Regions from separate parts of the Rhizobium sp. NPDC092011 genome, predicted to be linked through region 1. Evidence: riboswitches for the same ligand, from Rfam matches in the RefSeq annotation. Region 1 holds a riboswitch; the other holds the start of a gene.

Evidence for each region. A riboswitch is a leader RNA that binds a small molecule or an ion and turns the genes downstream of it on or off. The one in region 1 is predicted to bind S-adenosylmethionine.
Region 2: linked by a shared signal. The riboswitch ahead of metA (homoserine O-succinyltransferase) and the one ahead of ACIQJ2_RS23785 (O-succinylhomoserine sulfhydrylase) in region 1 are both predicted to bind S-adenosylmethionine.

What each region holds. Positions count from the first base shown of each region.
Region 1 is NZ_JBIVSO010000006.1:192,535-207,577, reverse strand. It holds gene ACIQJ2_RS23815 (methyl-accepting chemotaxis protein) at 1-1,369, shown strand, start outside; gene ACIQJ2_RS23810 (MFS transporter) at 1,471-2,694, opposite strand; gene ACIQJ2_RS23805 (LysR family transcriptional regulator) at 2,796-3,704, shown strand; gene ACIQJ2_RS23800 (VOC family protein) at 3,714-4,091, opposite strand; tRNA gene ACIQJ2_RS23795 (tRNA-Gly) at 4,246-4,319, opposite strand; gene ACIQJ2_RS23790 (2'-deoxycytidine 5'-triphosphate deaminase) at 4,378-5,472, opposite strand; SAM riboswitch at 5,545-5,623, shown strand; gene ACIQJ2_RS23785 (O-succinylhomoserine sulfhydrylase) at 5,666-6,853, shown strand; gene ACIQJ2_RS23780 (DNA helicase) at 6,932-7,645, opposite strand; gene apaG (Co2+/Mg2+ efflux protein ApaG) at 8,257-8,649, shown strand; gene ACIQJ2_RS23770 (Hsp33 family molecular chaperone) at 8,755-9,744, opposite strand; gene argF (ornithine carbamoyltransferase) at 9,792-10,709, opposite strand; gene ACIQJ2_RS23760 (aspartate aminotransferase family protein) at 10,783-11,982, opposite strand; gene ACIQJ2_RS23755 (GcrA family cell cycle regulator) at 12,408-12,932, shown strand; gene phoB (phosphate regulon transcriptional regulator PhoB) at 13,100-13,783, opposite strand; gene phoU (phosphate signaling complex protein PhoU) at 13,816-14,529, opposite strand; gene pstB (phosphate ABC transporter ATP-binding protein PstB) at 14,581-15,043, opposite strand, start outside.
Region 2 is NZ_JBIVSO010000004.1:366,561-381,603, reverse strand. It holds gene ACIQJ2_RS20100 (GntR family transcriptional regulator) at 1-291, opposite strand, end outside; gene ACIQJ2_RS20095 (aldose epimerase family protein) at 413-1,438, opposite strand; gene ACIQJ2_RS20090 (hypothetical protein) at 1,693-2,115, opposite strand; gene ACIQJ2_RS20085 (VWA domain-containing protein) at 2,222-3,415, opposite strand; gene metA (homoserine O-succinyltransferase) at 3,419-4,345, opposite strand; SAM riboswitch at 4,393-4,470, opposite strand; gene ACIQJ2_RS20075 (AAA family ATPase) at 4,685-5,527, opposite strand; gene ACIQJ2_RS20070 (ABC transporter ATP-binding protein/permease) at 5,693-7,543, shown strand; gene efp (elongation factor P) at 7,757-8,326, opposite strand; gene epmA (EF-P lysine aminoacylase EpmA) at 8,478-9,542, shown strand; gene ACIQJ2_RS20055 (lysine-2,3-aminomutase-like protein) at 9,539-10,606, shown strand; gene ACIQJ2_RS20050 (acyl carrier protein) at 11,046-11,297, shown strand; gene ACIQJ2_RS20045 (acyl-CoA dehydrogenase family protein) at 11,297-12,490, shown strand; gene ACIQJ2_RS20040 (amino acid--[acyl-carrier-protein] ligase) at 12,496-13,404, shown strand; gene ACIQJ2_RS20035 (DUF1839 family protein) at 13,413-14,372, shown strand; gene ACIQJ2_RS20030 (glycoside hydrolase family 2 protein) at 14,450-15,043, shown strand, end outside.

The sequences.
Region 1 (15,043 bases):
CGCGCCGCTGATGCGCCTGCATCGACGCATGACGGCGCTTGCCGACGGCGATACCGCAAGCGAGATCGATGGGCGCGACCGACGCGACGAGATCGGCCAGATGGCATCCGCCGTCGCCGTCTTCCGCGACAATGCCATCGAACGGGGCCGGCTGGAAGCCCAGGCGGAGGCCGACCGGACGCTCAGCGACAGCGAGCGCGCTCAGCGGGAAACCCGTCAGGCCGCCGAAGCCGCCCATCTGCAACAGGCCGTCCAAGCTGTCGGCGACGGCTTGAAGCGGCTGGCGGAGGGCGATCTCGTCACGCATATCGATACCCAGTTTGTCGCCCACCTCGATCAGTTGCGGCAAGACTTCAACAGCTCTCTGGTAAAGCTCAATGGAACCATGCAGGCTGTAGGCTCGAATGCGCGGGCGATCAGCGCCGGCGCCAATGAAGTGCGTGGCGCGGCCGACGAGCTTTCCAAGCGGACAGAACAACAGGCGGCGGCGGTTGAAGAGACGGCGGCAGCCCTGGAACAGATCACCACGACCGTCAAGGATGCCGCCCGACGCACGCAGGAAGCAAGCCAGCTTGTCGCCCATACCCGTGCCGGCGCGGAGCGTTCGGGCGAGATCGTGCACAACGCCATCGGAGCCATGGAGCAGATCGAGAAATCCTCGGGCGAGATCAACAATATCATCAGCGTCATCGACGATATTGCCTTCCAGACCAACCTTCTCGCGTTGAATGCAGGCGTCGAGGCGGCTCGTGCGGGCGAAGCCGGCAAGGGCTTTGCGGTCGTCGCTCAGGAAGTGCGAGAGCTGGCACAACGCTCCGCCAATGCCGCCAAGGAAATCAAGACGCTGATCGCCACATCGGAAACGCATGTGCGCACCGGCGTGAACCTGGTCGGCGAGACCGGCAAGGCGCTGGCTGCCATCGTGTCGGAAGTGCAGGAAATCAATCGCCATGTGCATGCGATCGCCGAGGCCTCGCGCGAGCAGTCGGCCGGCCTGCAGGAGATCAATACCGCCGTCAACGCCATGGATCATGGCACCCAGCAGAACGCGGCCATGGTCGAGGAAAGCACCGCAGCGAGCCATGGACTGGCAACGGAGGCCGCCTCGCTTGCAAACTTGCTCGGCCAGTTCCGAACAAGCGGCAATGAAGCCGTTCATCTGTCTGTTGCGCCGGTCTCAGGCACCACATCGCGCCCGCCGAGCCGCCCTGCGCCGCGGCCTGTCGCGGCACCTGCCATCCGGGCAGCCGATGGGGCCAAGGTGCGTCCTACCCCCTCACCGGCACGCGCGCTCGGCCAGAAGTTGCTCAGCGCATTCGGCGCCGGCCAGACATCGACAAGCAAGGAAGCGGACTGGACCGAGTTCTGATTTCCTCGTCGTGCATCTGAGTAGAACAGAGCTTTGACGCATCTTGGGTAACATCTTCACGATATTGGGGCGGGCGACCTTGAGTTGCCCGCCCCTTTCAGTCACGTCCGCACGGAAAGAGCCGTGACGAGAGCAATCACGCCGAAACCTGCGGCGCCCGCGCAGACGGCGACCCAGCCTCCGAAATCCCAAGCCGTGCCGGCAAGCGCCGATCCCAATGCCCCGCCAAGAAAGAAGATGCCGACGAAGAGACCGTTGATGCGCCCTCGCGCTTCCGGCTTCAGCAGATTGACGGCCCGGCGCCCCAAGGTCTGATCACCGGTAATGCCGACATCGAGCATCACGGCGCTGACGCCGAGGAGGATCAGCAGGGTTAGCGGATGGCCCGATCTTATTTCACCGACCCAGGCCGCGAGAGCCATGGCGGCAAGCACGATCAGGTGTGACACCAAAGTCGCGATCCGCGTCCATCCCCTATCGCCCATGCGGCCGAAGGGAGAGGTTGCGGCCGCGCCGCCTGCCCCCACGAGCGCAAATAGCGCGATGCCGGATTGACCAAGCGAGAACGGCGGCTGCGCCAGGCGCAGCGCGACCGATGTCCAGAACAGGCTGAAGCTCGCCATCATCAAGGCGGCCGTGAAGGCTCGCAAACGCAGTACCGGCTCGTCGCGGAGCAGCTGGAAAAGCGAGCCGATGAGAGCACCGTAGCTCGCGGTCGCCAGCGGGCGCCGTTCCGGAAGCCTCAGAGCCAGCACGGCAGCGATAAGCGCCAGCGCCGCCGCGCTGACGGCATAGAAGCTTCTCCAACCCCAGAAATCGGCAATCAGGCTCGCCAAAGGGCGAGACACCAATATGCCAACCATCACACCGCTCATGACGTTGCCGATTACCCGGCCACGATGCTCGGGCGGCGTCATAGCCGCGGCGATCGGCACCAGGATCTGAATGGCGGAACAGGCTGCTCCCAACAGAAACAGGAAGATTAGCAAGCTCCATCCCGTCGGCGCGAAGGCGGCGGCAACAGCCATCACCAGCGCGGAGACGAGCATGCGCAGCACCAGCTGCCGATTCTCCATAAGGTCCGCCAGCGGCACGAGAAAGAATAGCCCGGCGGCATAGCCGAGCAGCGAGGCCATCGCGACGAGGCCGGCACCGCTCTCGGAAAAGCCGAGCGACGGACCGATGATGCCGACCAGCGTCTGTGGTGCAAAGAGGTTGATGATGATGATGCCGGTGGCGATGGCGAACAGCAATGTCGATGGAGCAGCGGCCGCGGACAGATCGTCATCCGGCTCGCTCGTTATACATTCGGGTACCTGTGACATGGGCTCTCCAATAATTTCTGATAATAAAGATGGCCATGTTTATCGCTTTGCTGCATAATGAGACAATTGAAATGAACTAATAATGATTATGCGGATCTGGCATGAACATTCACGATCTGGAAGCTTTCGTCGCGGTGGTGGAGACGGGTTCGATCGTTGCCGCCTCTGCGCGCATCAATCTTACACAGCCGGGCATTACCCGGCGCATCCAGAATCTGGAAGATAGTCTCGGCATTGCCCTGCTCGACCGGCAATCGAAACCGCTCAAGCCGACTGCGGCGGGACGCGAGGCTTATGAGCACGGACGTCGCGTTCTGCGCTCGCTCGATGATCTCAAAGCCGGCGTTTCACCCGGCGGTACGATAGGCGGTGAGTTCCGGCTCGGCATAATGCCTTATCTCTCCGAAGCTGCCTTGTCGGCGCCCCTCGATGAATTGCGCAATCAGTTTCCGCAATTGACGCTGCGGATCGTCACCGGATGGTCGCCGCAGCTTGTCGAGCAGGTGGCTCGCAGTGAGCTCGATGCGGCAACCGTGTGCCTGGCCGAAGGGTTGCAGCCGCCCGACAATGTCATCGGCGATGTGCTGGGAGTTCACAGCGTCATTCTTGTCGCCGCGCCATCGCTCGGCGTTCCCAAGGAGCCGAAGCTCGACGAGCTTTCCCGCTTTCCCTGGATCATGAATCAAAGCGGCTGCGGCTTCAGGGCTTTCATTCAGCATCGCTTCGAAGCGGAGCGCTTGCCCTTCGACGTCGGCGTCGAGGCCATGAGCGCCGATCTGCGCATGTCTCTCGTCGCGCGAGGGCTCGGTATCGGCGTGCTGACTCCCGCAGCGCTGGCCGACAGCCGTTGGCGCGACGCTGTCGAGATCATCGATGCTCCGGACTTCAGCCCAAAGGTTGTCAATTGGCTCGTGCATCGTCCCCCGGCGGGACGTCTTGCCCGACCGATCGCAACCTTCGGCGAAGCGTTGGCCGAAACACTGAAAACGAAGAGGCCGTTCTCGACCTGACGCCTGCAATCAGGCGCCGGGCCTATTCACCATCGCCTCGATGTTGTAGCCATCGGGATCGAGGACGAAGCAGGCGTAGTAGTGTTCCGTATATTCCGGCCGTGGCCCGGGAGGACCATTGTCTCCTGCGCCGGCTTCCAGCGCGGAGCGATAGAAGGCATCGACTTCGGCCCTGCTCTCGACACGGAAGGCGACATGCAGATGCGTCAAGGGCGGCTTGCTGCCGGTATGCTGGATCTCGAACAGGCTGCCCTCGCCGACATCAAACGCCCAGAACACGCCATCCTTTCCGAAAGACAGGCGGTATCCCAAGGGCTCGAAGGCTCGCTCATAGAAGGATTTGCTCTTTTCGAGATCGCTGACTTCGATGGTTATGTGGTCGATCAAGGCTGGTTTCTCTCCAAAAAATTGATGGCGAGAACAGGCTAGTCAAAGCGGAAGATTCACGCAATGGCCACAGAGAGTCGCAACAACTACCAATGATTGCATTCGCAACAAGGGATCAAAACGGCTTGGGCAATGCAGAATTTTCGAGGAGAGTTGGAGCGGGTGAAGGGAATCGAACCCTCGTATTCAGCTTGGGAAGCTGCTGCTCTACCATTGAGCTACACCCGCCTGACATCCTGAGATGTCCAACAGTTGCCGGCCTCTGTCAAGGCCGGTCAGTGGATGTTCAAAGCCGGAAGTGCTTCGAAAGCTTCAGGCCCTGCGCCTGATAGTTCGAGCCAAGGCCGGAGCCGTAGAGGCTGCTTGGCTGTTCCAGCATGTGTTCATAGATCAGGCGCCCGACAATCTGGCCATCCTCGAGGATGAAGGGCACTTCGTGACTGCGCACTTCGAGTACCGCGCGACTGCCGCGACCGCCGGCCGGCGCATGGCCGAAGCCTGGATCGAAGAAGCCGGCATAGTGGACGCGGAACTCGCCAACCAGCGGATCAAACGGCGTCATTTCGGCGGCATAATGCGGCGGTACGTGCACCGCTTCTCGCGAAACGAGGATGTAGAATTCGTCGGGATCAAGGATGATTTCGGTGCGGCCGCGGCTGTAAAGCGGCTCCCAGAAATCGAAGATATGGTGCTGGGCCTTCTTGTCGACATCGACGACAGCCGTGTGGTGCTTGCCGCGATAACCGATCAGTCCTTCCTTGTCGCCGGCAAGATCGATCGACAGCGCGATGCCGCCACCGGTGATATTGGGCTTCTTGCTGGCGACCAACGTTTCGGCTTCGTGCAGTGACAGCAGTTCCGGCTCGGTCAGCAAGGCCTGGCCGACGCGGAAGCGGATCTGCGAAAGGCGCGAGCCGCGGCGCACGACGATCGGGAAGGTGCGCGGGCTGATTTCCAGATAGAGCGGACCGGAGTAGCCGGCCGGGATCTTATCGAACTCCTGCGCCCGGTCGGTGATGACGCGGGTGAAGATATCGAGGCGGCCCGTCGAGCTCTTCGGATTGGCCGAGGCCGACATGTCTTCAGGCAGGTCCAGCCGCTCCATCAGCGGCACGATGTAGACACAGCCGGTTTCCAGCACCGCGCCTTCCGAGAGATCGACCACATGCAGCTTCAGCCGGTCGAGCTTGTCGGCGACGAGATGCGAAGGCCCTGGCATGAAGCTGGCGCGAACGCGAAAGGCATGCGAACCCAGCCGCAAGTCGAGGCTTGCCGGCTGGATCTGATCGACGTCCAGTTCTCTCTCGCTCGTCAGCCGCCCTGTTTCAAACAGCGCTGCGATAGCGCGATCGGCCAAAATTCCAGTATTGCGAGCCATCATGCTTCTCTCATAATTTGTCGCAGACAAAACCAAACTCAGGGAATTGACGCAAGCGGTCAACGGCAGTATTGCAACTTATCCCGTGGTGATTTGGCCGGTCGGCTTGCAGCCACGTTAAACAAATGGCTAAAAAGACCGGGGTTGAACCGGTCTGCTTTCGCGACCGGTTTTTTTGTTTGAAAGTGGTGATGGCATGAGCAAGACTTGGCGCCCCGCAACCCAACTCGTACACAACGGAACGCTTCGTTCGCAATTCGGCGAGACCTCTGAAGCGATCTATCTGACCCAGGGCTTCGTCTACGATACCTCTGAAGCGGCGGAAGCCCGCTTCAAGGGCGAGACCGAAGGTTTCATCTATGCCCGTTACGGCAGCCCGACCAACGACATGTTCGAAAAGCGCATGTGCGCGCTGGAAGGCGCTGAAGATGCTCGCGCCACCGCGTCCGGCATGGCCGCCGTCTCCGCCGCCATCCTCTGCCAGCTGCAGGCTGGCGACCACATCGTCGCTGCCCGGGCGCTCTTCGGCTCCTGCCGTTGGGTCGTGGAAACGCTCGCTCCGAAATACGGCATCGAATGCACCCTCGTCGACGGACGCTTCACCAAGAACTGGGAAAAGGCCATCCGCCCGAACACCAAGCTGTTCTTCCTGGAAAGCCCGACGAACCCGACGCTGGAAGTGGTCGATATCGCAGCCGTCGCCAAGCTCGCCAACCAGATCGGCGCAAAGGTCGTGGTCGACAACGTTTTCGCGACGCCTCTCTTCCAGAAGCCGCTCGAGCTCGGCGCTCATATCGTCGTCTATTCCGCCACCAAGCATATCGACGGTCAGGGCCGCTCGCTCGGCGGTATCATCCTCTCCGACAAGCAGTGGATCGACGAGCACCTGCAGGACTATTTCCGCCATACCGGCCCGGCCATGTCGCCCTTTACCGCTTGGACGCTGCTGAAGGGCATCGAGACGCTGCCGCTGCGCGTAGCGCAACAAACGACGAATGCCGCCAAGGTGGCCGATTTCCTCGCCGAGCAGACCAACAAGGTCGCCCGCGTGATCTATCCGGGCCGCAAGGACCATCCGCAGGCCGATATCATCGCCAAGCAGATGAGCGGCGGCTCGACCCTGATCGCCTTTGAACTCAAAGGCGGCAAGGAAGCGGCCTTCAAGCTGCAGAACGCCCTGGAGATCGTCAAAATCTCCAACAATCTCGGCGACAGCAAGAGCCTGATCACCCATCCGGCTACGACGACGCACAAGAACCTCACCGACGAGGCACGCGCAGAGCTCGGCATTTCGCCGGGCACCGTGCGCTTCTCCGCCGGCATCGAGGACAGCGAGGATCTGGTCGAGGATTTCGCCCGCGCGCTCGCGCAGGTTTCCGCCTGATTTCAATCGGGCCGCCCGAATTCTCTCCGGGCGGCCCGATCCAGCTTGTGAGGCAATGCCTCAGGATACGGCTCTCCGTCAGCTTGCAGCCCGGAACTGGACCTCGCCGTCGTGCAGGAAGAACATCTTGTCGAACAACCTGAGATCCAAGGGGTTCGGCAAGCGGACATCCTCCAGATCGGGGACAGGCTTCCGTTCAGGATCGTATGAGCGATCGATCTGCGAGATGAAGACAATGATCACGCTTCTTTCCCGCGCAAATGCCTTCAACGCCTGTACCTGGGTCATCACGTCGGGATTTTCCCGCTTCTGATCCAAAAGCTGGAGATAATCGACCACTGCCAGCGTGCCACGCGGCGCCGCGGCCAGCCTTGTGACGATATAGTCGGCGCTGATGGCATCCGAACTGTCGAATTCGAACAATTCAGCAAATTCCGCGTGATCGGCGTCGATCATCCGGAAGCGATTGAGAACGGCCTGCTCCGTGTCTTCCAGGGTGAAGAACGCGCCGCGATTGCCTGATTTCATGGCTTCAACGGCAAGCCTCAAACTCATCAAGGTCTTGCCGTGACCGGGCCTGGCGCCGACCAGAACCAGATCGCCCGGATTCAGTCGCGAATACAACTCGCTGACAGGGACGCCGGTGCTTGTTCTGGCTGAAAGCAAACTCCAGCCTTCAAATCCTTCGGCCGCGGCGATGCGATCCAGCGCCGCATGCAAGGGTATGTTCTGCTGGCGGGACAGAAGCCTCGCCTTACGCTTCAAGTGATATACAGGGGCAGAAAGCCTCATCTAAACCTCCTATTGCGAGCAATCATCGCAACCCCTCCTTATGCCAGCGCTCAAACAGTCGGTTTGGAGATCGAAAACCCCGCATGAAGAATGCTTTCCCGAGTGGAGGGGGGAGGCGCGGGCCGTGCCAGAAGCAGATGATAACCCGAATCCGATCATCGGAAAATCTCAGGCAAGCGCTTTCGAAAGAAACTTGAGTGGAAGTTCGGCGCCGGCCAGTTTGAAGGTTTCGACGGCAGATCGAACGAGCTGGAGATAAAGCCGGAGTGTGCCAGCAATTTTGACAAGCGTATATGTCGGCCATGATACCGGCCGCTGCGCATTAAGGCAGACAAGACCAAATGACAAACCAAAAGAGATACTTTTAGAGCAAGTCACGGCCCCGTTTCTTCAGTCGTAATAGCTGAAATCTGAAAAGACTGACCTCCATGCGCGATATTTCATCACGCCGTTCCTTGACGGAATGGATCGGTTATAGGATATCGCTAGTTATCCTGCACTTTGCGGGAAAGACGGAAAGCGGATAATATACCGCAGACTTGGAAATGCTGAAGCGACGATGAGGCTTGGAGAAGCGCGCGACGGTTCAGGGCAGCGGCAAGGTAGCAGGCATGTATCGCGCCTTAACACGCGACATAGAAGTGGTCGTCGAGCCTTTTTATCTGGAGGAGCAATCCGATCCGGATGATGATCGCTATGTCTGGGGATACCGCATCGTCATCTCTAATCATTCCAAGATGTCCGTCAAACTAGTGACGCGCTATTGGCACATTACCGATATGAACGGCATCGTGGACGAAGTGACGGGGCCGGGCGTGGTCGGCGAGCAGCCGCATCTGAAGCCTGGCGATACCTATGAATACTCCTCCGGCTGCCCGCTGGACACGCCGTCAGGAATGATGTTCGGCCATTATCAGATGGAAACGGATGACGGGGAGCAATTCCACGTCAAGATCCCCGCCTTCTCTCTCGACACGCCCAACCTGTTGCGGACGCTGAACTAGAGCGTTCGGCGCTACTTCGAATAGCGGAACACCCCATCTTCCTGTTTCTTTCCGGATTCCCAGAAAGGCGTTACGGACCCTTCCTGGGAATGTTCCAGAGCCGCATCAGGCCGCTTCTATCTCGGATACTTCGAAGCGATAGGTGGTGGAGCAGAACTCGCAGGTCACGGCGATTTCGCCATTCTCTTCGCTCGCCTGGATTTCCTCAGCTGAAAAGCCCTGCAGCACGCCCTTCAGCTTGTCCCGCGAGCAAGAACAGCGATCGTAGACGGCCTTCGGCTCATAGACGCGCACGCCGCGCTCGTGGAACAGACGATAAAGCAGCCGCTCGGTGCCGACGAGTGGATCCGTCAGTTCGTCTGCATCGATCGTCTCGACCAGGCTGCGCGCTTCCGCCCAGGCATCATCCTCGACATGACGGCGCGCGCCGTCATCTCCATCGCCACCATGCAGGTCCGGCTGACGCATGCGTTCCGGCGCTTCGGGGAGGAACTGGGCGATCAGGCCCCCTGCCCGCCAGCGATGGCGCGGCTTGCCGTTCTCGTCGCGATCAAAAAGCTCTGCGGCACCCAGACGCACGCGCGTCGGGATCTGTTCTGACTGGCGGAAATAAGTGCCGGCGATCTCCTCAAGCGACGCGCCGTCGAGAGCGACGATGCCCTGGTAGGGTTGGCTGAACCGGCCCTGGTCGATCGTGAAGGCGAGAACGCCCTTGCCGAGCAGCTGCTCCGGCTCTGTCCGGCCCTCGGCGATAGCCTTCGCCAGCGCCTCTTCATTGAAGCGGGCATAGGCGCGAACATTTTCAGGCGTCGAGAAATCGGCCACCAGCAGATCGACGGGACCGTCGCCCTTGGTCTGCACTGTGAACTTGCCTTCGAACTTCAAAGACGTGCCGAGCAGAACCGTCAGAACGATGGCCTCGGCCAGAAGGCGGGCCACCGGCGTCGGATAATCATGCCGGGCAAGGATCGCATCCAGCAACGGGCCAAGCTGCACGGCGCGGCCGCGCACATCGAGGCCCTCCACCTGAAAGGGTACGACGTGATCGTCACCGGCAAAATCGAACTGACCCAGCGAGGCTGCATTTTCGGCCATTGCTTTACTCCTACTGCGCCCGCGCTCTCAAGCGCGGCTTCATATCCTCAGATCGCGCCCAGGCACCAAGCAAGAATCGACTTTTGCGCATGAAGGCGGTTTTCCGCCTCATCGAAAACAACGGATTGCGGACCATCGATCACTTCGTCCGTCACTTCCTCCCCGCGATGGGCGGGCAGGCAATGCATGAACAACGCGTCTTTGTCGGCCTGTGCCATCAAAGCCTTGTTGACTTGATAGGGCTGGAAGACGTTGTGACCGCGGGCCCGGTGTTCCTGATTCATGGACACCCAGGTATCGGTTACCACGCAATCGACGCCGGCGACCGCACGGTCTGCATCATGCGAGAGCAGGATTTCGGCGCCCTCGTTGCGGGCCCAGTTCAGATAGTGATCCTTTGGCTCGGAACCAAGGGGTACCGCCATGTTCATGCGATAGCCGAAGCGAGCTGCACCTTCGATCAACGAATGCAGTACGTTATTGCCGTCGCCGGTCCAGGCGACAGTCTTGCCCTTGATCGGGCCGCGATGCTCCTCGAAGGTCATGATATCGGCCATGATCTGGCAGGGATGCGTGTCGTCGGTGAGCGCGTTGATGACCGGAACCGTCGCGTGTTCCGCCAGTTCGAGCATGCGCGCGTGATCGGTGGTACGGATCATGATCGCGTCGACATAACGCGACAGGACCTTGGCCGTATCCCCGATCGTCTCGGCGCGGCCGAGCTGCATTTCGGTTCCGGAGAGGAACAGCGTCTCGCCGCCGAGCTGGCGCATGCCGACGTCGAAGGAAACGCGGGTTCGGGTGGAAGGCTTCTCGAAAATCATCGCCAGCATCTTGCCGGCCAGCGGCTTGTCTGCCGCACCCGCCTTCAGCGCCTTCTTTCGCACGATCGCATCGTCGATGATGTGGCGCAGATCGGCAGCCGGGACGGCCGAGAGATCAAGAAAATGTTTCGGAGAAGCCATGTCCTTACCTGTACTCCAGAAAAAACAATAACGCCCGCATGGGGCAGGAACGCCCCGACTGCGGGCGGTAAACTTAGGCCGATTTCTTGGTGCGGGCTGCGCGCGCACGCTCAGCCGCACGCTCGATGCGGGCGAGACCTTCGCGTGCTTCCTCAGCGGTGACGACCAGCGGCGGCAGCAGACGGATGACGTTGTCGCCGGCCGGCACGCCAAGCAGATGCTCGGCGCGGATCGCCTGCAAGAGATCCGCCTGCGGGATTGCCGCCTTAATGCCGAGCATCAGGCCCTCGCCACGAACATCCTCGATGATGTCGGGGAAGCGATCCTTCAGCGAGGCAAGCCCCTGACGGAACACCAGAGCCACATCGCGAATGTGCTGCAGGAAACCATCCGCAAGCACGATGTCGAGCACGGCATTGCCGACCGCCATGGCAAGCGGATTGCCGCCGTAGGTCGAACCGTGCGTTCCCGCCTTCATGCCGGAGGCCGCTTCTGCGGTCGCCAGGCAAGCGCCGAGCGGGAAGCCACCGCCGATCCCCTTGGCAACGGCCATGATGTCGGGCTTGATGCCGGCCCACTCGTAGGCGAAGAGCTTACCCGTGCGGCCAACGCCGCACTGGACTTCGTCCAGGATCAGCAGCAGGCCGTGCTCGTCGCAAATCTGGCGCAGGCCACGCAGGAATTCATTGGTCGCCGGGCGGATACCGCCCTCGCCCTGCACCGGCTCGATCAGGATCGCGGCCGTCGCATCGGTGATGGCTGCGCGAACGGCATCGAGATCGCCGAACGGCACCTGATCGAAGCCCGGAGCCTTCGGGCCGAAACCTTCGATATATTTTTCCTGGCCACCGGCCGCGATCGTCGCGATGGTGCGACCGTGGAAGGCGCCCTCAAAGGTGATGACGTGGAACTTCTCCGGATGCCCCTTGGCGAAGTGATAGCGCCGCGCCGTCTTGATGGCGCATTCCAGCGCCTCGGCGCCCGAATTGGTGAAGAACACCTTGTCGGCGAAGGTGACTTCCGTCAGCCGCTTCGACAGCTTTTCCTGACCGGGCACTTCATAGAGGTTCGACAGGTGCCAGACCTTGTCCGCCTGCGCCTTCAATTCCGCCACCAGATGCGGATGCGCGTGGCCGAGGGAATTGACGGCGACGCCGGCTGCAAAGTCGAGATAGCGCTCACCGCTTTCCGTGACCAGCCACACGCCCTCGCCTCGCTCGAACCGCAGCGGAGCACGCATGTAGGTGTCATAAAGCGGCGCGGTCTCGGCCATGGCCATATCTCCTCGATCACAACTTTAAGGACCAATCGCTTCCGCTTGATGAAACGGGTCCGAAAAAATCAAAAATGCCGCCTTGCGGCGGCCCAGGCACTATTGATGTTTTGCACCGCGATGTCAACAAAACTGGCGATTTAGCAAGTGCGAGAAAACGCTTCAGCGCAAAAGGATTACGTTCGCCACCGCGTATTGCAGAAATGCCACGCCGGGGCAGCAAGTTGGGGAAAACCCCGAAATCGATTCCTCAAGATTCGCGCGACTCTTGTCACGGAGTCAGCCTCACACTAGGTTAAAAACCAATTGCTAGACTGCATGCGGCGGAACTAGTCACCACAATTTTAAAGCGTTTCGTGCCTCGTTCCCATTCGAGGCAATGGTGAAGGATTCTGCCACCGGAAACGCGACAGCGGAGACAGGGCATGAACTGGACAGACGAACGCGTCGAGAAGCTGAAAAAGCTATGGTCCGAAGGGTTGAGCGCCAGCCAGATCGCGGCGCAACTGGGTGGCGTGAGCCGTAATGCCGTCATCGGCAAGGTGCATCGCCTGAACCTTCCCGGCCGAGCGAAGGCGGGTGGCACGGCGACGGCTGCTCGCACGCCGAAGCGCAGCGCCTCGGCGCCGCGGGCCCCGGCTTACACTTCGCGTGTCGCAACCCGCACGGTTACCCGCCAGCAGGGCGCAACCATGCTGAAGGAAGAGATCGAGGTCGATGCGGTCAACGAGATTACCTATCGTCCGGCTTCGAACGTCGTCGTTCCGATCTCTCGTCGCCTCGGCCTGACGGAGCTGACGGAACGCACCTGCAAGTGGCCCGTCGGCGACCCGCTGAAGGACGATTTCCACTTCTGCGGCAACGACAGCCCGGATTCCTCACCATACTGCACCTACCATCAGCGCATGGCGTATCAGCCGGTGAATGAGCGTCGGCGGAACAACGGTTAAGCAATTGCAGGAAAAGTGCGAAGCGGTTTTCCGTCCGGAATTGCGTAAAACAAAAATACCGAGCGACGATCCAAGCATTCAGACAAAGAAACGGGCCCCTCGAGGCCCGTTTTCTGTTTCCGCCGCTATGTTGATGCCTGAGCGCCCCCAACACAAGGATGTGCCGCTCAGGCCTCCATGGAATAGCCCGCGCCGCGAACGGTACGGATGACATCCTGCATATTGGAGAAGTTCAGCGCCTTGCGCAGGCGGCCGACATGAACGTCAACGGTGCGTTCGTCGACATAGATATCGTGCCCCCATACGCCGTCTAGCAGCTGCGAGCGCGAGAAGACGCGGCCCGGCGAGGACATCAGGAATTCCAGCAGGCGGAATTCCGTCGGACCCAGCCGCACTTCACGGCTCTTGCGATGAACGCGATGGGTTTCGCGATCCAGCTCGATATCGCCGCAACGCAGCACCGTGGAGAGAACCTCCGGGCGGGCTCGCCGCAGCATCGCCTTGACGCGAGCCATCAGCTCCGGCGTCGAGAACGGCTTGACGACGTAATCGTCCGCGCCGGTCGAAAGGCCACGCACGCGCTCGCTTTCCTCGCCGCGGGCCGTCAGCATGATGATCGGCAGGCGCTCCGTCTCCGGCCGCATGCGCAGCCGGCGGCAGAGCTCGATACCGGACACGCCGGGGAGCATCCAGTCTAGGATCAGAAGATCGGGGATGCGCTCCTGGAGACGCAACTCGGCTTCATCGCCTCTGAGGATCGTGTCGACCTCGAAGCCTTCGGCCTCGAGATTGTAGCGCAGCAGAACGCTCAGCGCTTCCTCGTCTTCTACAACAGCAACTCTTGGAACCATGCGCCTTTGGTCTCCTTGTCTTCGCTTCCAGATTATTCCGTCACCGCGCCGACGGTGTTGGCGGTATCGTCTTTCGGACGCTCGCCCTCGGGCTGAGCACCGGTCGCCATGTAATAGATCGTCTCGGCAATGTTGGTGGCATGGTCGCCGATGCGCTCGATGTTCTTGGCGCAGAAAAGAAGATGCGTGCAGGTGGTGATGTTGCGCGGATCTTCCATCATGTAGGTCAGCATCTCGCGGAAGAGCGAGGTATACATCGCGTCGATTTCCTCGTCGCGTTCGCGGATCGAGACGGCCTTGTCCGGCGAGCGGGTGGCGTAGACGTCGAGCACTTCCTTGAGCTGGCCGAGCGCCAGTTCGGAAAGATGTTCGATACCGCGAGCAAGGCGGCGCGGAACGCCGGTGCCCTGCACGGCGATGACGCGCTTTGCAGTGTTTTTGCCAAGATCGCCGACGCGCTCCAGATCGGAGGCGATGCGGATGGAACCCATGATCTCACGCAGGTCAGCCGCCATCGGCTGACGACGTGCGATGGTGACGATCGCCTTGTCGCCGACTTCGCGCTCGGCATGGTCGAGAACGACGTCGTCGGAGATGACCTTCTGTGCGAGAGCGGCATCGCTATGAACCAATGCGCGAACGCTGTCGCTGACCATCTGTTCGGCCAGACCGCCCATTTCGGCAATGCGGCGCGTCAGGAACTTCAGGTCTTCGTCATAGGCAGAGAGAATGTGAGTGGAGACCATTTTTCTATCCTCAAGGTGAACTGTGTGAAGGGAGCCGCGCGCCTGACATCATCAACCAAAACGGCCCATGATGTAATCCTGCGTGCGGAAATCGTCGGGATTGGTGAACATCTTATCGGTGTCGTTCTCCTCGACCAGATGGCCGAGATGGAACATTGCGGTGCGTTGCGAAACGCGGGCTGCCTGCTGCATGGAATGCGTCACGATGACGATGGTAAAATTCTCCCGCAGCTCGTGGATGAGGTCTTCGACCTTTGCCGTTGCAATCGGATCCAGCGCCGAGCAGGGTTCGTCCATCAGGATCACTTCCGGGCTGACGGCAACCGCGCGCGCGATGCACAGGCGCTGCTGCTGTCCGCCAGAGAGGCTCGTGCCTGCATCGTGCAGCCGATCCTTCACCTCGCCCCAGAGACCGGCCTTCTGCAGGCTGGTTTCGACGATGTGCTCGAGATCGGCCTTGGACCGATGCAGGCCGTGGATGCGCGGGCCATAGGCGACGTTCTCGTAGATCGAT
Region 2 (15,043 bases), on a different contig from region 1:
CGGCTGCTCGATGCGCTCGACGTGCTGCGAGACGAAAGTGCCGCTGCCGTGGCGCGATTCGATGACGCCTGAGGCCAGCAGGTCGCGGTAGGCCGTCCGCACCGTGACCCGGCCGATCTGCAGGGCGCCGGCAAGATCGCGCTCGCCCGGCAACGCCGTGCCCGATTTCAGCAGGCCTTCCTGGATAAGCCCGGTCAATGCCCGTGCCAGCCGCTTATAGAGCGGCCCGCTCCCGGTGCCCTCGCCGAGACCGCGATTGTTCAATTCAGCGATCAAACTGGTTCTATCCATGAATGTTATTTAGAACCTATTTAGAACCAATTTACAAGATGAATCTGTTCGCAGGGCAAAAAGAAACGGCCGGGCGTTTGGAGCGCCCGGCCGATGATTGTGAGCGTTGGGCATGCCCGGCTCAGTTCTTGGTGAAGATATAGTCCGTTTCCTGCCGCAATACCTCGCCGGGGCGGAGCACCGCATTGGGGAAGCCTTCATGATTGATGGCATCCGGCCAGACCTGGGTTTCCAGGCAGAAGCCCGCGAACGGCCCGATCTTTTGGCCGTCGTGGCCCGGAACCGGAACGTTGAGCTTGAAGGCGGTGTAGAATTGAACGCCTGGCTCGGTCGTGCGGACTTCCAGCGACACGCCTGAATTGACGCTGCGGGCGAGCACGACGGAGCGCTTGGCCGTGCGCTCGCTGGAAAGGCAGAAATTGTGGTCGTAAAGCGCCTGCTCCGACCCTTCGAAGCGCTTCATCGGCGACATCTCGCGGAAATCGAACATTGTGCTTTCGACCGAGCGGATTTCCCCCGTCGGCACCTGCTTTTCGTCGGTCGGGGTATAGTGATCGGCGGCGATCATGATGTCATGACCAAGCGTGTCGTCGCGGCCGTCGAGGTTGAAATAGGCATGCTGGCAGACATTGGCCAGCGTCGGCTGGTCCGTGGTCGATTCGTAGGTGACAGACAGTTCGCCATTGCCATGCACGCGATAGGTCGCCTGGATCGTGCAGTTGCCGGGATAGCCGGCGCGGCCATCGGGATCGACGATCTTCAGGACGACGCGGTCGGTATCGTGCTCGACGATGGTCCAGTTGCGTTTGGCGATATTGTCCTTGCCGCCGTGCAGGTGGGTAACGCCCTTTTCGTTGAGCTCCAGCTGGTACTGCTTGCCATCCAGCGTGAAGCGGCCGGCTCCGATACGGTTGGCGCAGCGGCCGGGCGTGGCGCCGAAATAGGAGGAGTGGGCGGGATAATCGGGGAAATTGTCGAAGCCGAGCAACAGCGCAGGCTGGTGGCCCTCGAGCCGCAGGTCCTGGATGACGGCGCCCCAAGAGATGACATGCGCGGTGAGGCCGCCACCGACGATCTTGACGCGATAGACGGTTTCCCCATCGGCCGTCGTCCCAAAAGCTTCCCGCTGCAAAGTATTTTCCGTCATATCAGCTCATCCATGGCTATCGAAAAGGCAAGGCCAGACCCTGCCCCCATTCTCGTCGTTCCGCAACCGATCGAGTGATGAAATTTAGGAGCGGTGGTGGGATCAGGGTCTGATTGTGATTTGTTCCCGGAGCGCGGCGCTTCCGTTCGGAGGCGTAAAAGGCTCCTTGGCCTCGGAATCTGCACATCGGACCGACAGGCTACGCGTTGAATGTGCCGCGCGCATGATAGGTTGTCGGTTTCGTCCTCCGGCGATTAGGGCTGGTTCCTGAGAGGTTTGGCTGTCCGCCTACTGAAGACCGTTTTGATCAGTTGGTTCGACCCATCCGCTTTTTCGGCCTTCATGATCACCATCAACCTGTCGCCGCGAACGGCGAGAAGCACATAGAACGCTTTTTGACTGTATTTTTCCACATAGGAGCGCCAGCGCCCCATGCCTGCCGCATAGCTGGCATTTCCATAGCCGCTCGTCTCCGCGGTGGCGCTCCAGCCGTTGCTGGTGCTGATCCTCATAAACCTGCCCTGCCTGATTATTCCGGCGCGACATTTTTCTCGGGCGCCGGTGCTGGAATAAACTTGGTCCCACTGCCCGGAGAAGCCTCCCTCTTCGGATCGTGCCTGCTGCGAGACGAGCAAAATGGTTGCGATGGAGAGAAGCAGTTTCAAAGCGTGGCGCACGCACATCTCCACCGGTTTTCCCAGCGATGCGGGAAGATATCCCCTGCACATTTCCGCAAATGGTTGTGTCTATTTGGTGGCGCCACGGCATGCAAATGCCGATCCGTCAGCGCGACAATTCCTTCGTCGCCTTTTCCAGCCCGCCGAGCGTCAGCGGATACATGCGGTCGCTCATCAGGCGGCGGATGATGGAGATGGAGGTCGTGTAGCCCCAGTCGTTTTCGGGTACGGGGTTGAGCCAGATGCATTTGCGGAAATGGCCGGTTACTCGGCCAAGCCAGGCTTCGCCCGCTTCCTTGTTCCAATGCTCGACAGAACCGCCAGGATGGTTGATTTCGTAGGGGCTCATCGAGGCATCGCCGACGAAGACGACGCGGTAGTCGGGGCCGAAGGTGCGGATGAGATCGGTTGTCGCCGTGATGTCGACGCGGCGGCGGCGATTGTCCTTCCACACGCCTTCGTAGAGGCAGTTGTGGAAATAGAAATATTCCATGTGGCGAAACTCTGATCGCGCGGCGGAAAACAGCTCCTCGACCACGCGGATATGATCGTCCATCGAGCCGCCGACATCGAAAAACATCAATAGCTTGACGGCATTGCGCCGTTCCGGCCGCGTCTGGACGTCGAGATAGCCATGCTCGGCGGTGGAGCGGATGGTGCCGGAAAGATCGAGCTCCTCGGCGGCGCCCTCGCGCACCCATCGGCGAAGTCGTTTCAGTGCCACCTTGATATTGCGGGTGCCAAGCTCGACGCCGTCGTCGAGATTCTTGAAGTCGCGGCGATCCCACACCTTGACCGCGCGGCGATGGCGTGAGGTTTCCTGGCCGATGCGCACACCTTCCGGATTGTAGCCATAGGCGCCGAAGGGCGAGGTTCCAGCCGTGCCGATCCATTTCGAGCCGCCTTGATGCCGGCCCTTTTGCTCGGCCAGCCGCTCGCGCAGCGTCTCCATCAGCTTGTCGAAGCCGCCAAGCGCCTCGATCTCTCTTTTTTCCTCTTCGGTCAGATGCCGTTCCGCGAGCTTGCGCAGCCATTCCTCAGGAATGGCTGACGCTTCGACCACCTCCCCCTCGGCATTGCCGCCGATCGCTTCCACGCCGCGGAAATAATCGGCGAAGACCTGGTCGAAGCGGTCGATAAAGCGCTCGTCCTTGATGAGCGTCGTGCGCGCCAGATAGTAGAAGGCCTCGACGTCATAGTCGGCGATCCCCTCTTCCATTCCCTCAAGCAGCGACAGGAATTCCCGGAGTGTGACCGGAACCTTCGCTTGCCTCAACTTCAGGAAGAAGGGAATGAACAAGCCTCAGGTCCTTTCCAGGCCGATCTCCTCCAGATCATACGGCGTGGTCTGGTAGATCTCGTTGATCCAGTTGCCGAAGAATAGATGGGCGTGGCTGCGCCACCGGTTCTGCGGCGGAATTTCCGGGTCATTATGTGGGAAATAGTTGTGCGGCATCTTGATCGGCACGCCCGCATTCACATCGCGGAAATACTCATCCGCCAGCGAGGTGGAATCATACTCGACGTGATTGAACATGTAGAGCCGGTTGCAGGCCTGCTCGTGCACGAGGCAGACGCCCATTTCGCTCGATTCCATCAGAATCTGCAGGCTCGGCACCTTCTCGATGTCATCGCGGCGCACTTCCGTCCAGCGAGAGACGGGAATGGCGAAGTCGTCGGAGAAGCCGTTGAGGTAGACGGAGGATGGCGCGAGATTCTGGTGGCGATAGACGCCGAAGGCCTTTTCCTTCAGCGTATGCTTCGGCACGCCATGGAAATGATAGGCGGCGGCCATGGCTCCCCAGCAGACGTTCATCGTCGAATGGACATTGGTCGTCGTCCAGTCGAAGATCTGCCGCATCTCGTCCCAGTAGGTAACCTCTTCGTATTCGAGCAGCTCGATCGGTGCGCCGGTTATGATGAAGCCGTCGAACTTGCGGTGCTTCACCTCTTCCCAGGTTTCATAGAAGGAGAGCAGGTGCTCCTCGGAGGTGTTCTTCGCCTTGTGAGCACCGATGCGCACCAGGGAGAACTCGACCTGCAGCGGCGATGCGCCGACCAGGCGCGCCATCTGGATCTCGGTCTTGATCTTGTTCGGCATGAGGTTGAGGAGCCCGATCTGAAGCGGGCGGATGTCCTGACGGAACGCCACCGTTTCGGTCATCACCCGCACGCCCTCGCTCTGGAGGGTTTCGAATGCGGGCAGCGTATCGGGAATCTTGATGGGCATTGTTTCCACTCAACCAAATACAAAAAAACCGGCCGCGATGAATCGCTACCGGTCCGCACGCGGCCCTTTAGCGACTTATTTAACGTGGCTGCAAGCCGGCCGGCCAAATCACCACAGAGCAAAATCCATAAACCCGCTGTCGCGGCGGGTCAATGGGCTAACGGATAGCCGAGAGGCCGCCTCGCCCTTCGAGGCCTCGGCGTTTGCGCTCGCGCTTCAACGCCAAGGCACCTCAGGGTGAGGCGGAGAGAGTTTCCGACATTGCGCGAAAGATCAGACCTCATGGTGAGGAGGTCCGCAGGGCCGTCTCGAACCACGAGGACGGGTGGTTGGCTTCCTTCACTTTCCCTGTCCCCGCGCCATGAACGCCAGCCGTTCGAAGAGATGCACGTCCTGTTCGTTTTTCAGCAATGCGCCATGCAGCTTCGGCAGCGCGTTCTTCGCATCGGCGCGCAGCGTGGCGGGGTCGACGTCGTCAGCCACGAGCAGGCGGATCCAATCAAGGGCCTCTGAGGTCGAGGGCTTCTTCTTCAGGCCCTGTACGTCGCGGATTTCGAAAAATTGCGTCAGGGCGGCGTGTACCAGGGCCTGCTTGATGCCGGGGTAATGCACCTCGACGATGCGGGCCAGCGTCTCCATGTCGGGGAAGCGGATATAGTGGAAGAAACAGCGGCGCAGGAAGGCGTCCGGCAGTTCCTTCTCGTTGTTCGATGTGATGATGACGATCGGGCGGATGGCGGCACGGATGGTTTCGCCGGTCTCGTAGACATGGAATTCCATGCGGTCGAGTTCCTGCAGCAGGTCGTTTGGGAACTCGATATCAGCCTTGTCGATCTCGTCGATCAGCAGCACGCATTTCTGGGATGAGGTGAAGGCCTGCCAGAGCTTGCCCCGCCTGATATAATTGCCGACGTCGTGAACTCTGATATCGCCAAGCTGGCTGTCGCGCAGACGCGATACGGCGTCGTACTCGTAGAGGCCCTGCTGCGCCTTGGTGGTCGATTTGACGTTCCACTCGATGATCTCGAGCCCGAGCGCCGCCGCCACCTGGCGGGCCAGTTCGGTCTTGCCCGTGCCCGGTTCACCCTTTACCAGCAGGGGGCGTTCCAGCCGGATAGCGGCGTTGACGGCGACCATCAGGTCCTTGTCGGCGATATAGTCGGCAGTTCCTTGAAATTGCATCGGAAGGCTTTCTCAATCTTTCGAGTGCAAGCTAATTGCTGACCTAATTCGGTTCAAGACGCGAAACCGTGTATATAGGAACGTGATCGCACCGATCTGTTGCAAGGATGGACATGAGGGCGGGTCATGATTAATTGACGGGACGTGCGTCGCAGGGAAGTGCTGATGGCAGTTGAAGCGCAAGCCAAGCCGAATATCCAGGGGAACGAGCAGGTCGGATACGATTTCAGCCTTTTCTTTCGGCTGAAAATGATGTTCTCGGCCTTCTGGAATTCGCCGGTTCGCATCAAGATTATTTCGCTGACGGCAGCGCTCCTGGTGATCATCCTGCTCACCGCCTACGTCCAGGTGCTGCTGAACAGCTGGAATGCGCCTTTTTACGATTCACTGGCACGGCGCGATATCTCAGCCTTCTTCCATCAACTCGGCGTTTTCGGCATCATCGCCGGCTCGCTGCTGGTGCTCAACGTCATCCAGGCGTGGCTGAACCAGATGACGGCGCTCTACATGCGCGAGGGGCTGGCGAGAGATCTGGTGAACCAGTGGCTGCAGGCCAAGCGGGCGCTTCGCCTCGCGTCCTCCGGCCTGATCGGCGTCAATCCCGACCAGCGTTTGCACGAGGATGCCCGCAACCTCGCCGAAAGCACCACCGGCCTTGCCATCGGTCTCGTCCAGGCGACGATCCTGCTCTTGAGCTTCATCGGCGTGCTCTGGGAGCTGTCGAGCGGCATGGTCTTCCATTTCAAGGGAGCGAACTTCTCCATCCCGGGCTACATGGTCTGGGCGGCAATCCTCTACGCCGGTTCCGCATCCTTTCTCAGCCAGTTCGTCGGCCGTCGTCTGGTGCGATTGAATGCCGATCGCTATTCGAAGGAAGCCGAGCTGCGTTTCGCGCTCATGCATGCCAACGAGCATATGCCGGCGATCACCATTGCCGGCGGTGAGGAGAATGAGCGCAAGCGGATCAACCTCGATATATCGGCCGTGCTTGGCGTCATCCGTCAGCTTGCCATCGCCAACACCAACCTCACCTGGGTTTCCGCCGGCTATGGCTGGCTGGTGCTGATCATCCCGATCCTGGTGGCGGCGCCCGCCTATTTCTCCGGCGGGTTGACTTTCGGCCAGCTCATGGTGGCGGTCGGCGCCTTCAATCAGGTCAATTCGGCCCTGCGCTGGTACGTCGCCAATTTCGGGCCGATCGCGGAATGGCGCGCAACGCTGATGCGCGTCACCGATTTCCGGCAGGCACTGACGGAGATGGATGACAAGCCGCCGATGCCGCACACCCTTACCTTCGACAAGGCTGCTCCGGGCACGATGGTCTGGACCGATCTGGAGGTGTCGACGAAGACCAATGACGAGGCCACGGAAAATGGTTTCCGGATCGCCGAGGGCACCGTCACCATCAATGCCGGCGAGCACATCATGATCAACGGCGACCATGGCGTGAACCGCAGGCTGTTGTTCGAGGTGTTGGCACATCAATGGTACAGCGGCGCCGGAACGGTCAGCCTTCCGCCGATGGAAGACATGATGTTCGTGCCGCACATACCCTATGTTCCCACGGGCACCCTTCGGGAGGCGATCTGCTTCCCGGACGACAGGGACGCCTATGACGATGCCGCCGTCGATGCCGTCTTGGACAAGGTGGGACTCGGCCGCCTGAAGAGCCGCCTCGATACCCAAGCCCGCTGGGATCGGTTGCTCGATACCGAGGAGCAGAAGGCCGTCGGTTTTGCGCATCTGCTGTTGGCGAAACCGAAATGGATCATCCTCGACGATGCCTTTGAAGGGCTGGAGGCTGAAGTTCAGGCAAAGGCCTGCGCCATGCTGGCGGACCTCACCGATGCGACGATGATCTATATCGGCCGCTCTGATGCTTACATGCAGGCGATGTCGCCACGCGTTCTGCACATGCAGGCTTTGGCCCCGCACGAGCACAGCACCGAAACAGATGCGCCTTCGGAACCCGCCAAAGCCGAAGAAAAGAGCGGTAAAAAAGCCAGCACGCGCTAGGGCGTCGTGCTTCCTTTCGGAAGCACAAAGACGCTCTATCTTATTGAATCTACGCATCAGGCTTTCCGAAAATCAATTCCGATTTCGGGCCGATGCTGTAGTGTGATCCTGCCTGCCGGCGCGGCCACAGCGATGCGATTTCAATCCAGCTGAAACGCGAAACGCCCCGTCGCGAGGACGAGGCGCTTCTGATGCAAGCTAAAAGCCTGAAGATCAGTCCTTGGCGCGCTCGACGTAGGAATTGTCTTCCGTGGCGATGACGACGCGGGTGCCGGCGTTGATATGCGGCGGCACGAGAGTGCGGATGCCGTTCGACAGCATGGCAGGCTTGTAGGAGGAGGATGCCGTCTGGCCCTTGACGACCGGCTCGGTCTCCGTGATCTCAAGAGTGACGTGGCGCGGCAGTTCGAGCGCCAGCGGAATGCCTTCGTGGATCGACAGGATGCAGGTCATGCCTTCCTGCAGGTAGGCCTTCTGGTCGCCCATGGTGTCGACATCGACGACGACCTGGTCGTAGGTGGCCGGGTTCATGAAGTGGAAGCCCTCGCCGTCTTCATAGAGGTACTGGAAGTTCACGTCTTCGACGAAGGCGCGCTCGACCTGTTCGGTGGTGCGCCAGCGCTCGGAAACCTTCACGCCGTCGACGATGCGGCGCATGTCGACCTGGGTGACCGGAGTGCCCTTGCCCGGATGAAAGTTCTGAGCGGTGAGAACGACGTAGAGCTTGCCGTCGACGTCGAGAACGTTGCCCTTGCGGACCGAAGAGGCGATGACCTTGACCATAAGACTTCCTTGTAACGCTGCGCTTTGCGTCGTAGAGGGACTGTCTAAATGCTCTCCGAGACGCAGCAATTGTTTGCTTGGGGGCGCAACTACCCTAAATCAATGGAAATTGCCACCCCCAACGCGGCTTGCGCCCCGAAGAAAGCTAGGAATGAAGCCAACGACGAGCAAAGCGTCCCCCTGGTGGACCCGCAATGTCCATGCGGACCGGCGGCCGTTCCTGATCGGCCGCAATGCGATCCAGGCGGCGATGCGCGTGTTCTTTGCAAGCAACGATTTTATCGAGGTCGATACGGCGACGCTGCAGGTGTCGCCGGGCAACGAGACGCATCTTCATGCCTTCGAGACCGAGGGGCTGACGACGGACGGCAAGGCATCGCCTCTCTACCTTCATACTTCGCCCGAATTTGCCTGCAAGAAACTGCTTGCGGCCGGCGAGGAGCGCATTGCCTGCTTTGCCCACGTCTATCGCAATCGCGAGCGCGGGCCGCTGCACCATCCCGAATTCACCATGCTGGAGTGGTATCGGGCGGGCGAGAGCTATGAGATGCTGATGGCCGATTGCTCAGCGCTCTTGGCGCTGGCAGCCGAGACGGTCGGCGCGAAGAAACTCACCTATCGCGGCGCCGAGATCGATCCGTTCCTGCAGCCGGAGCGGATCAGCGTCGCAGCCGCGTTTGAGCGCTATGCCGGCATCGACCTGTTTGCCTCCATCGGCCTCGATGGATCGACCGATCGCGAGCGATTGGCGGCCGATATGCGCCAGGCAGGCATTCGTTTTGCCGACGACGACCTCTGGCAGGATCTCTTCAGCCGTGTGCTGGTCGAGAAGATCGAACCCAATCTCGGCTTCGGCCGCGCCACCATTCTCGACGAATATCCCGTTTCGGAGGCGGCGCTTGCCCGCCCGTCGGCAAGGGATCATCGCGTCGCCGAACGTTTCGAGCTTTATGCCTGCGGTGTCGAGCTTGCCAATGCTTTTGGCGAGCTCACCAATGCCGAGGAACAGCGCCGCCGGTTCGAGATCGAAATGGCGGAAAAGCAGCGCGTCTACGGCGAGACCTATCCGCTGGATGAGGATTTCTTGCAGGCGCTGGCCCTAATGCCCGATGCAAGCGGCATCGCGCTCGGCTTCGACCGGCTCGTCATGCTGGCAACCGGTGCTTCGCGCATCGAGCAGGTGCTCTGGGCGCCCGTCGCGGAGTATGGCGCATGAATTCGATGCGTCCGATCCGCAATATCGGTGAGCTCGAGCGTGCCGGGTTGATCGATGCCGAGCAGGCGATGGCGCTCGAAGCGGTGGCGGAGCGCTATGCCGTCGCGCTGACGCCATCAGTCACGCGCTTGATCGACCCTGCGGATCCCGCCGATCCCATCGCCCGCCAATTCGTACCCGATGCGGCCGAGTTGCTGGTTACATCAGAGGAACGCGCCGATCCGATCGGCGATCACGCGCACAGCCCGGTCGAAGGCATCGTGCATCGCTATCCGGACCGCGTGCTGCTGAAGGCCGTGCATGTCTGCCCGGTCTATTGCCGGTTCTGCTTCCGCCGCGAAATGGTCGGGCCGCAGGGGCTCGGCATGCTTGACGGCGATGCGCTCGATGGTGCTTTCGCCTATATCCGCGATCACAGGGAGATCTGGGAGGTCATCCTGACCGGTGGCGATCCGCTGGTTCTTTCGCCGAGGCGGCTGGAAGAGATTCTCAGGCAGCTTGCCGATATCGATCATGTGAAGATCGTTCGCTTCCATACGCGCATTCCCGTTGTCGATCCTTCCAAGGTCGATGCGGCATTGATCGCGGCGCTGAAGGCAAGCGGGAAGACCGTTTATGTCGCCCTCCATGCCAACCATCCGCGCGAGCTGACGGAGGAGGCCCGGGCTGCCTGCGCACGGCTGGTCGATGCGGGGATCGTGCTGGTCAGCCAGTCCGTGCTGCTCAAGGGTGTCAACGACGACCCCGATGTATTGGCGGCGCTGATGAAGGCTTTCGTCGAAACGCGGGTAAAGCCCTATTATCTGCATCACCCCGATCTTGCCCCCGGCACCAGCCATTTCCGTCTTGGCATCGCGGAGGGGCAGGCGATCGTGGGGGCGTTGCGCGGCCGGATCTCCGGTCTTTGCCAGCCGACTTATATCCTCGATATCCCAGGTGGCTACGGCAAGGCTGACATTGGGGGGAGTTCGGTTCGCCCAGTTGGCGAAGGTTGCTATTCTGTTTCGGATTATCGCGGCGGCGAGCACCGCTATCCGCCCGAGGGCCACGGCATAGTTCCGTAAATCGGATTCGATTTTGAGGAATTATGCAGCGGATTTAAAGTGCTACAGCGACCTTTGCGCGTCGCATGCGGCGCGGCGCTGTAGAACAGGCCCTTCCATTCTATACTTTTACTGACGCTATGATTGTTATGAGATTTGTCGAATAAAACGTGGCGGCGAGTTGGCGCGTTAACCTTCTTGCGCGTACCGTCTTTTCACAAAATCACCGACACATAATATTGGGATTATTGAATATGTGCGTGCGGACGGCAGTTTGCATGGTTTATGTTTAGTAAATTTTTATCAAACAAATGATGAATATAGAATTGTTCTGCAAAGTATAAGTTGGTTGTATTTACCACGTCGATTAGCGGAATGTTCTATTTTGTCTGTTACTTCTTGGCGAAAATAAGACTGCGTAACCACGGTTATGCTTGCAATTGCCAGAAGGGACTAGACTATGAACAAGACGATTCGCGATTTGCTGGCCAAGTTCGGTGCGCTTCCCGTTGCTATCGATCAGATCGAAGACGATGCCGATCTCTATGCGACAGGATTGTCCTCATTCGCTTCCGTTCAGTTGATGCTCGGTATCGAAGAGGCATTCGACATCGAGTTTCCCGATAACCTGCTGAACCGCAAGTCCTTTGCCAGCATCGCCGCGATCGAAAGAACCGTCGGCATGATCCTGGACGGCAGAAAGGTCGCGTGATGAGTGTGGCGGTCGCTTTACTCGAGGTTGGGACGGGCGAGGGAGCGGCGGTGCGCGCCGCCCGCGTCGCAGCGATCGCCAGCCAGCACGCCGATGCCGTCGATCTCGAGGGCCGGTTCCCGCGTGAAGCCGTCGACGCGATGCGCGCCGAGAAGCTGCTTTCGATCCAGATCCCTGTCGCGCTTGGCGGCGAGGGTACGTCGATCACCGAAATCGCTGAGCTGTGCTCCATTCTCGGTCAGGCCTGCGCGGCAAGCGCCATGGTTTTCGCCATGCACCACATCAAGCTTTCGAGCCTGGTCGAGCATGGCGCCGACAGCGACTGGCATCGCGAATTCATGCGCCGCATCGCTGGGGAACAGCTGCTGCTGGCCTCGGCCACGACCGAAGGCGGGATCGGTGGCAACCTGCGCAACAGTATTTGCGCCATCAAGGTCGAAGGCGATACTTGCTATCTCGAGAAGGATGCGACCGTCATTTCCTATGGCGCGCATGCCGATGCTATCCTGATCACCTCGCGCAGCCATGCTGACGCTGCGTCTTCCGACCAGGTGCTGACCTGCTTCCTTAGAGATCAGTACGAGATCAAGCGCACAGTCGAGTGGAACACGCTCGGCATGCGCGGCACCTGCTCCGACGGCTTCCTCTTCAAGGGTGAGGCTCCGGCCACGCAGATCCTGCCGAAGCCGTTTGCCGAGATTGCCGCGCAATCGATGCTGGCAAGCTCGCATCTGCTCTGGAGCGGCGTCTGGTACGGCATAGCCGCCGATGCGGTTTCCCGCGCGCAGGCGTTCGTGCGGGCCGCCGCCCGCAAGTCTCCCGGTGCGCCACCGCCCGGCGCGCTGCGTCTCGCCGAAGCCTCCAGCATGCTGCAGATGGTGAAGTCCAATGTGGTTGCCGGGCTGAAGGCCTATGAAGAGGCGAAGCTCGATGCGGATCGGCTGTCGTCGATGGCCTTTGCCGTGGCGATGAACAACGTCAAGATCGCATCATCCGAGATGATCCTGCCGATCATCAACCACGCGATGCTGATCTGCGGCATCATGGGCTACAAGAACGGTACGCCCTACAGCCTCGGCCGCCACCTGCGCGACGCGCATTCGGCGCAATTGATGATCTCGAACGACCGCATCCTCGGCAATACGTCGACGATGCTGCTCGTCCACAAACAAGACACCAGCCTGTTGGGGTAACCGCCATGGATATGCAATCCTCGTTTCTCGACCGTCTTTTCGATTCTGGTCTTTTGATCGATACCGGCGTTGACGGCCTCTACGGCCGCAGCGGTCAGTTCGAAGACGTCATTTCGGCTTTCGAACGCCTGATCGACAAGTTCGGCGGTGCCGATGGCGCCGAGGCCATCCGCTTTCCGCCCGGCATGAACCGCGCTTTCTTCGAAACCAGCGGTTATATGAAGAGCTTCCCGCAGCTTGCCGGCACGGTGCACAGCTTCTGCGGCAACGAACTCGATCATATGAGCCTGTTGAAGTGCATGGAAGTCGGCGACGACTGGACGAAAGACCAGCAGGCGACCGATATCGTGCTGACACCGGCGGCCTGCTATCCGCTCTATCCGACGGTCGCCAAGCGCGGCGCCATTTCGGAAGACGGCGCGCTCTACGACCTTCAGTCCTATTGCTTCCGCCACGAGCCTTCCAAGGACCCTGCCCGTCAGCAACTCTTCCGCATGCGCGAATATGTCTGCATGGGCAGCGAAAAGCACGTGACGGATTTCCGCCAGAGCTGGATGGATCGCGGTGTCGAGATGATGAAAGCCGTCGGCCTCGACGTGACCATCGACGTCGCCAACGACCCGTTCTTCGGCCGCGCCGGCAAGATGCTCGCCAACAACCAGCGCGACCAGAACCTCAAGTTCGAGCTGCTGATCCCGATTACCTCCGTCGCCAAGCCGACCGCCTGCATGAGCTTCAACTATCACCAGGATGCCTTCGGCACGAAGTGGGGCCTGAACTTTGCTGACGGCAGTGTCGTGCACACGGCTTGCGTTGGCTTCGGGCTGGAGCGCATTGCATTGGCGCTCTTCCACTCCCACGGTCTCGACGTCAAGGAATGGCCCGAGAGCGTGCGCAAGACGCTGTGGGGCTGATCGCTTCCATGGTTTCAGTGTTTCAGGGACTGAATCCCGCCGCCTATAGGCCACATGCGTTGCACGACAGCGAGCGCATGTGGCCCGAGACGAATTGCTATATCGATCTGTGGATCGAAGTGCTTTCGAGCCTGAAGCTGCCGCCTGAAGCCATGCTCGGCTTCACGGTGACGCAGGACTTCGAGGGCGACCAATTCACTTTCTTCAAGGTGCCGCTGGAAGATCTGGAGGCTCTTTACGGTGTGCGCTGCACCGAGCTTGCGATCTACGACAAGGTCGAGAACCATGTCGCCGCGCAGATCGGCCGCGGCCGGCTCTGCCTGGTGGAGATGGATTCCTTCTTCATGCCGGATACTCAAGGGATCGGCTATCGCCGCGAACACGGCAAGACGACGGTGGCGATCAATCGGCTCGACATGGAAGGCCGAACGCTTGATTACTTCCACAATGGTGGGTTCTTTCAGCTGTCGGGCGAGGATTTCGACGGTCTGTTCCAGCTGCATCTGACGGATGAGGACCTGCCCTTCCTGCCTTACACGGAATTTGCCAAGTTTCCTGAGAAAGTGCCGGGCGAAGCCGCGATCCGTCAGGTCGCACGGCAGATCCTGTCGTTCCATTTCCGCCGTCGCCCGAACGCCAATCCTATCCGAGCCTTTGCTGAGGTTTTCCCGGCGCAGGTAGAGGCGGTCGCCGAAAGGCCCTTCGGCTTCTTCCATAAATATGCGTTCAACACGCTGCGTCAGCTCGGCGCCAATTTCGAGCTTGCCGGCAGTCACTTCGATTGGCTTTCGGCCGATTTGTCCGATGCGGCCGGCGAGGCGCGCAAAATTTCCGAAATCGCGAAATCGGTGCAGTTCCAGCTTGCCCGCGCCATCACGCGCAAGAAATTCGAGCCGCTGCGGACAGCCCTTGATCCTGCCGCAGATGCATGGGATGCCATGATGAGCGAACTCGAACGGAAGCTGTAAGCGGCTTCCGTTCGATCGCGATGCGGATGGGTCATTTCTGAAAATATTGGGGCGGGGGTAATCCCTCGGAAGATGTCATGGGCGGGCGCTTGGCGGATCTCGGCGGCGGAATGCGGCTGAGCGAAGGTTGGAATCTGGTGTTGACGGATGCAGGCGCCTGCAACTCGCCGTCCGATGTACCAATGATGTCCGGGCTCATTCCCGCGCCGGTGCCGGGCACGGTGGCGGAGGCACTGGAAAAGGCCGGACGTTTCGATCGAACGAAGCCTCTACCCCTTAACGACCGAGATGCCTGGTACATCTGCCGTCTGGTGGATGCCGAGGCGGGCGAGGCGGTTTTGCGGCTGGAAGGGCTGGCGACGCTTTGCGACGTCTTCCTCAACGGCCAGAAGATCCTTGTGTCCGAAAGCATGTTCGAGGCCCATGACGTCGACGTCACTTTGCTTGGTGGCGATGAGCTGGCACTATGCTTCCGCGCGCTGGAGCCAAGGCTTTCCGAGCCAGGTCCGCGCGCCCGCTGGCGGCCGCAGATGATGACGCCGCAAGGCTTGCGGATGGTGCGCACGACGCTGCTCGGCCATATGCCCGGCTGGTGCTCGGAGGTTCAGGCCGTTGGTCCTTGGCGGCCGATTTGGCTTCTACGACCAAGCGCGCCCGTCATCCGCGATCTT